Regions from separate parts of the Granulicatella elegans genome, predicted to be linked through region 1. Evidence: a T-box and tRNA genes for the amino acid it is inferred to sense, from the RefSeq annotation. Region 1 holds a T-box; the other holds one or more tRNA genes.
The links. The T-box of region 1 lies ahead of proS (proline--tRNA ligase). A T-box ahead of a tRNA ligase gene usually reads a tRNA of that ligase, here a tRNA-Pro.

Region 1 (3,378 bases):
TAAAGTAATTTATGAAACATTTGATTCAAATGAAGCGATGTATACAAAAATCAAACAAGGTGGTACAAATTATGATGTGGCGATTCCAAGTGAATATGCCATTCATAAAATGTTAAAAGAAGATTTATTAGTGCCACTAGATTATTCTAAAATTGAAGGAATCGAACATTTAGATGGAAAATTCTTGAATAAGAGTTTTGATCCAAATAATCGTTATAGTATTCCTTATTTCTGGGGAACTTTAGGAATTATTTATAATACTAAAAATATTGCTGAAGGTGAAATTACGAAATGGTCTGATTTATGGAAAGAAGACTACAAAGATTCCATTTTATTTATTGATGGAGCTAGAGAAATGATGGGAATTGCGCTTCAAACACAAGGGTATTCTTTGAACGAAAAGGATCCTGAAGTTGTAAAAGAAGCTGGTAAATTCTTGAAAACATTAATGCCAAATGCTAAAGCGATTATTGCGGATGAAATGAAGACGTATATGGCGCAAGGGGAAGCTTCCATTGGCGTTTCATTCTCTGGGGAAGCTGCGAAAATGTTGGAGAAAAATGAAGACTTAGCGTATGTCTTACCGAAAGAGGGAACGAACTTATGGTTTGATAATATTGTCATTCCAAAAACGGCCAAAAACTATGATGGTGCGTATCGCTTTATTTCCTTTTTATTGAGACCAGATGTGGCTGCTAAAAATGCAGAATATGTTGGGTATTCAACTCCGAATAAGGATGCGTTAGAGTTGTTACCAGAAGAGGTAACGAATAATGAGACTTTTTATCCTACGGATGAGCAGATGGAGCATATGGAAGTGTATGAGAATCTAGGTTCTGAGTTGTTAGGGTTGTATAATGACCTGTTCTTGGAGGCTAAGATTTTCCGAAACTAATGTTAATAGAAATTGACTTTTCTAATGTAGCTTAGGACGGCAGCAGCCCTACGGTCTCATGCCTAAAAATTGAGCCAAGGGTCTCAATTTTTCCTGCCCTATAAGCCTTTGTGGCTTATAGGACTGTTGCTACTGCGAAAAGTCATTTCTATTTTTACGGATAATTATGAGAGTGCGTTTATGAGATTGGCTTTGTGTGATAGTAGCAGATGGACGCCAGCAGCCAGCTATGGCTGTCTCATTGCTAGTGCTACTATACAAAGTATTTTGGTTGCACTTCATTTTACAATTCAGCAAGTGGATTTATCTTAGAAAATAGACATAACACTTGCTTTCTAGTTATTTTTTCGGTAGTATAATGAATGGAATAGTAAGTTCTTTAATGGGTACAGAAAGTTCTTCATGGCTGAGAGAGAACCCCCGCTTTTAGAATGGAACCTACCAGAATATTGATTATTAAAATAATCCGGTTTGCGTACCGTTATCACGTTCCAAGAGACATTTAACATGAAATGTAATTAAAGGTGGTACCGCGAGTCATTCGTCCTTTTTATAGGGAGAATGGCTTTTTTGTTCCACAATCGTTAGAAAAGGAGTGCTACTATGGCAGAAAAAACAAACTTACAAAGAGAAGATTTCTCAAAATGGTATATTCAAACCATTCAAAAAGCTGATTTAATGGATTATTCACCAGTGCGTGGATGTATGATTTTTAAACCAGACGGATTTGAAATTTGGGAACATATCCAAGAAGAATTTAACCGTCGCTTTAAAGAAGAAGGAATTCGTAATGCTTACTTCCCGATGCTAATTCCAGAAAGTTTCTTCACTAAAGAAGCAGATCATATTGAAGGTTTTGCACCAGAATTACCATGGGTAACTGAAGCAGCCGGTGAAAAATTAGAAGAACGTTTAGCATTACGTCCAACAAGTGAAACAATGATTGGGACTGCATTCTCAAACTGGATTAATTCATACCGTGATTTACCATATGAAGTAAACCAATGGGCAAATGTATTCCGTTGGGAAAAGAAAACTTTACCATTCTTACGTACATCTGAGTTTTTATGGCAAGAAGGACATACAGCTCATGCAGATGAAGTAGATGCACGTCGTCGTACAATGAGAATGTTAGACATTTATAAAGAAGTAGTAGAAGGTGTATTAGCTGTTCCTGTTTATGAAGGTCAAAAAACTCCATCAGAACGTTTTGCAGGTGCAGTAGATACTTATTCAATCGAAGCAATGATGAAAGATGGAAAAGCTGTACAAGCTGGAACTTCTCATTATATGGGTACAAAATTTGCGGAAGCATTTGATATTAAATATTTAACAAAAGAAAATGAACATGTGTACGCACATACAACTTCTTGGGGAGTTTCTACTCGTTTAATCGGTTCGTTAATTATGACACACGGAGATGAACAAGGATTAGTATTACCTCCAAAAGTAGCTCCAACACAAGTAGTCTTAATTCCAGTTGGACCATGGAAGAAAAATCCTGCTATTTTAGAAAAATTAGAAGAATTACAACAACAATTAAAAGCAGCAGGCTTACGTGTGAAAATTGATGACACAGATAACTCACCAGGATTCAAATTCAATGAATGGGAATTACGTGGAGTTCCAATGCGTATTGAATGTGGTCCACGTGATTTAGAAAATAATCAAGTAATGACAAAAATGCGTGACTTAGATGAAAAAGTTGCAGTAGGTTTCGATGTGTTAGTAGAAACAATTCAAGCTGAATTAGAAAAAATGCAAGGACGTTTATTAGAAACAGCTCGTGCAATGCGTGCTTCTAATGAATATACAACTATTGATACTTTAGATGAATTGAAAGCTCATATTGAAGCAAAACGTGAAGCTGGCGAAGTACCTGGTTGGGTATTAGTTGGTTGGGATGGAACAGAAGAAACAGAAGCAAAAATTAAAGAAGAAACTGGATTTACGACTCGTAATATTCCATTCAACCCACCAGTGAAAAAAGAAACATGTATCGTTTCAGGCAAACCAGCAACACAAACTGTATGGATTGCAAGAGCGTACTAATACGAAATTCAGAAGCCGTATTCAAACAATGTGTGAAGAAAGAACATTCGAATCAATGATTGAAGAGGATAAAAGTGTAAAGAGTAGCACGCTTTGCCCTCCTTCACACTTTTGAAACAAAAAACTAGAAAGGAAGTGCTCTATGCCCGTATTGGCTATTGATACCTCAAATAAAACTTTATCGGTTGCCATTGTCAAAGATGAGGGAACGATTGTTGAACAAACAGTTCCAGACACTTTACAACATAGTGTCAAACTAATGCCGGCAATTCAAGCAGTACTTCAAGAAAGTCAAGTCAGTATGCAAGAACTAACAGGTGTGATTGTTGCCAAAGGACCAGGTTCGTATACTGGACTTAGAATTGGAGTAACAGTTGCAAAAACTCTTGCGAAGACATTGCATATTCCGCTAAAAGCTGTTTCCAGTTTAC
Region 2 (3,378 bases), 140 kb from region 1:
CCCCATGGAGCTTTACTGTAGTTTGATATTGAGTGTTTGTGTGACATGTACAGGATAGGTAGGAGCCGAAGAGATGGGAACGCCAGTTTCCAAGGAGGCAATGGTGGGATACTACCCTTGTTACATGAACCCTCTAACCCGCACCTAGAAGCAAGGTGGGAGACAGTGTCAGACGGGCAGTTTGACTGGGGCGGTCGCCTCCTAAAGTGTAACGGAGGCGCCCAAAGGTTCCCTCAGAATGGTTGGAAATCATTCGAAGAGTGTAAAGGCAGAAGGGAGCTTGACTGCGAGACCAACAAGTCGAGCAGGGACGAAAGTCGGGCTTAGTGATCCGGTGGTACCGAATGGAAGGGCCATCGCTCAACGGATAAAAGCTACCCTGGGGATAACAGGCTTATCTCCCCCAAGAGTTCACATCGACGGGGAGGTTTGGCACCTCGATGTCGGCTCATCGCATCCTGGGGCTGAAGTCGGTCCCAAGGGTTGGGCTGTTCGCCCATTAAAGCGGTACGCGAGCTGGGTTCAGAACGTCGTGAGACAGTTCGGTCCCTATCCGTCGCGGGCGTTGGAAATTTGAGAGGAGCTGTCCTTAGTACGAGAGGACCGGGATGGACACACCGCTGGTGTACCAGTTGTTCTGCCAAGAGCATCGCTGGGTAGCTATGTGTGGACGGGATAAACGCTGAAAGCATCTAAGCGTGAAGCCCCCCTCGAGATGAGATTTCCCATCATTTTAAGTGAGTAAGACCCCTGAGAGACGAACAGGTAGATAGGCTAGAAGTGGAAGTGCCGTGAGGCATGGAGCGGACTAGTACTAATCGGTCGAGGACTTAACCAAGGTTGAAGGTAAAAGAGGAAGAATTTGGATATAGATTCAGTTTTGAGAGAGCGAGAGCTTTTTCAAGAGAGAAGTGTGGTGACGATGGCAAGAAGGATACACCTGTTCCCATCTCGAACACAGAAGTTAAGCTTCTTAGCGCCGATAGTAGTTGGGGGTTTCCCCCTGTGAGGATAGGACGTTGCCACGCTTTTCAAATATTATGGAGGTTTAGCTCAGCTGGGAGAGCACCTGCCTTACAAGCAGGGGGTCAGCGGTTCGATCCCGTTAACCTCCATGAATCATGAGTGATTAGCTCAGTTGGTAGAGCATCTGACTTTTAATCAGAGGGTCACAGGTTCGAGCCCTGTATCACTCATAGCCGGCTTAGCTCAGTTGGTAGAGCATCTGATTTGTAATCAGAGGGTCGAGGGTTCAAGTCCTTTAGCCGGCATTTAAACGAATAAATTGCGGAAGTAGTTCAGTGGTAGAACACCACCTTGCCAAGGTGGGGGTCGCGGGTTCGAACCCCGTCTTCCGCTTTGCCAATGATAAACCATGGCCTATGCCGGGGTGGCGGAATTGGCAGACGCACAGGACTTAAAATCCTGCGGTCAGTGATGACCGTGCCGGTTCGACCCCGGCCCTCGGCATTTTCAATATAATTGAATAAAATTTGCACCCATAGCTCAATTGGATAGAGTACTTGACTACGAATCAAGCGGTTACAGGTTCGACTCCTGTTGGGTGCATATATCGGGAATTAGCTCAGCTTGGTAGAGCACTTGGTTTGGGACCAAGGGGTCGTAGGTTCGAATCCTGTATTCCCGATTTTTTTATGGGGGCTTAGCTCAGCTGGGAGAGCGCCTGCTTTGCACGCAGGAGGTCAGCGGTTCGATCCCGCTAGTCTCCATTAAGATTATATAATTATGGCGGTGTAGCTCAGCTGGCTAGAGCGTCCGGTTCATACCCGGGAGGTCGGGGGTTCGATCCCCTTCGCCGCTATTAATTGAGCTTGGACCTTTAGCTCAGGTGGTTAGAGCAGACGGCTCATAACCGTCCGGTCGTAGGTTCGAGTCCTACAAGGTCCATTGACCTATATTCACGGAGGATTACCCAAGTCCGGCTGAAGGGAACGGTCTTGAAAACCGTCAGGCGTGTAAAAGCGTGCAAGGGTTCGAATCCCTTATCCTCCTTACTAATGTTATCGCGGGGTGGAGCAGTTGGCAGCTCGTCGGGCTCATAACCCGAAGGTCGTAGGTTCGAGTCCTACCTCCGCAATTTCTACCAAGGTTCCGTGGTGTAGGGGTTAACATGCCTGCCTGTCACGCAGGAGATCGCGGGTTCGATTCCCGTCGGGACCGTAATTCTAGGCTCGGTAGCTCAGTTGGTAGAGCATTTGATTGAAGCTCAAAGTGTCGGCAGTTCGATTCTGTCCCGAGCCATTATATAATGCGGGTGTAGTTTAGTGGTAAAACTACAGCCTTCCAAGCTGTTGTCGCGAGTTCGATTCTCGTCACCCGCTTTTTGGAAGTTAAGGGCCTATAGCTCAGCTGGTTAGAGCGCACGCCTGATAAGCGTGAGGTCGATGGTTCGAGTCCATTTAGGCCCATAGATATTTTTTATCGAAATATTGCATTGGATATTGGGGAAGTACTCAAGAGGCTGAAGAGGCGCCCCTGCTAAGGGTGTAGGTCGGGAAACCGGCGCGAGGGTTCAAATCCCTCCTTCTCCGTTCTTTTAAAATTCTGGCCCGTTGGTCAAGCGGTTAAGACACCGCCCTTTCACGGCGGTAACACGGGTTCGAGTCCCGTACGGGTCATAGATGGAGGTTTAGCTCAGCTGGGAGAGCACCTGCCTTACAAGCAGGGGGTCAGCGGTTCGATCCCGTTAACCTCCATTCCCTAAAATATGGTTCCGTGGTGTAGGGGTTAACATGCCTGCCTGTCACGCAGGAGATCGCGGGTTCGATTCCCGTCGGGACCGTTTATAGAATGCGGGTGTAGTTTAGTGGTAAAACTACAGCCTTCCAAGCTGTTGTCGCGAGTTCGATTCTCGTCACCCGCTTTAAATTTTTTCTTGGCCCGTTGGTCAAGCGGTTAAGACACCGCCCTTTCACGGCGGTAACACGGGTTCGAGTCCCGTACGGGTCATCATTAGCACTCTTACGAGTGCTTTTTTTGTATCTATAGAAATAAAGGAGAATGTTAAATGAAAATTTTATTAACAGGTTTTGATCCATTTGGTGGAGAAAATATTAATCCTTCTTGGGAAGTTGTTCGTCATATTCCAGAAAAAATAAAAAATGCAGAAATAAAAGGAATTCAAATTCCTACGGTATTTCAGAAATCCTTTGAGGTATTAAAGAAAGAAATGGAAAGTTTCAATCCTGATGTTGTCATTTGTGTAGGACAAGCAGGAGGAAGACAGGGAATTACTCCAGAACGTATTGCGATAAATATTGATGATGCACGTATTCCAGATAATGAAGACAATCAACCCATTGATTTCCCAATTCAAAAGGATGGAGAAAGTGCTTATTTTTCAACATTACCTATTAA

Region 2: it encodes a tRNA-Pro, which carries the amino acid that the T-box ahead of proS (proline--tRNA ligase) is inferred to sense. The anticodon was not compared.

The regions. Positions count from the first base shown of each region.
Region 1 covers NZ_CP085953.1:94,303-97,680, reverse strand. Annotated here, with positions in the region: gene LK443_RS00460 (ABC transporter substrate-binding protein) at 1-895, shown strand, start outside; T-box leader at 1,245-1,447, shown strand; gene proS (proline--tRNA ligase) at 1,499-2,947, shown strand; gene tsaB (tRNA (adenosine(37)-N6)-threonylcarbamoyltransferase complex dimerization subunit type 1 TsaB) at 3,090-3,378, shown strand, end outside.
Region 2 covers NZ_CP085953.1:235,257-238,634, reverse strand. Annotated here, with positions in the region: rRNA gene LK443_RS01265 (23S ribosomal RNA) at 1-838, shown strand, start outside; rRNA gene rrf (5S ribosomal RNA) at 913-1,028, shown strand; tRNA gene LK443_RS01255 (tRNA-Val) at 1,043-1,115, shown strand; tRNA gene LK443_RS01250 (tRNA-Lys) at 1,124-1,196, shown strand; tRNA gene LK443_RS01245 (tRNA-Thr) at 1,199-1,271, shown strand; tRNA gene LK443_RS01240 (tRNA-Gly) at 1,288-1,359, shown strand; tRNA gene LK443_RS01235 (tRNA-Leu) at 1,385-1,470, shown strand; tRNA gene LK443_RS01230 (tRNA-Arg) at 1,496-1,569, shown strand; tRNA gene LK443_RS01225 (tRNA-Pro) at 1,575-1,648, shown strand; tRNA gene LK443_RS01220 (tRNA-Ala) at 1,658-1,730, shown strand; tRNA gene LK443_RS01215 (tRNA-Met) at 1,749-1,822, shown strand; tRNA gene LK443_RS01210 (tRNA-Ile) at 1,835-1,908, shown strand; tRNA gene LK443_RS01205 (tRNA-Ser) at 1,924-2,013, shown strand; tRNA gene LK443_RS01200 (tRNA-Met) at 2,026-2,098, shown strand; tRNA gene LK443_RS01195 (tRNA-Asp) at 2,109-2,181, shown strand; tRNA gene LK443_RS01190 (tRNA-Phe) at 2,190-2,262, shown strand; tRNA gene LK443_RS01185 (tRNA-Gly) at 2,272-2,342, shown strand; tRNA gene LK443_RS01180 (tRNA-Ile) at 2,356-2,429, shown strand; tRNA gene LK443_RS01175 (tRNA-Ser) at 2,465-2,552, shown strand; tRNA gene LK443_RS01170 (tRNA-Glu) at 2,568-2,639, shown strand; tRNA gene LK443_RS01165 (tRNA-Val) at 2,645-2,717, shown strand; tRNA gene LK443_RS01160 (tRNA-Asp) at 2,731-2,803, shown strand; tRNA gene LK443_RS01155 (tRNA-Gly) at 2,814-2,884, shown strand; tRNA gene LK443_RS01150 (tRNA-Glu) at 2,899-2,970, shown strand; gene pcp (pyroglutamyl-peptidase I) at 3,029-3,378, shown strand, end outside.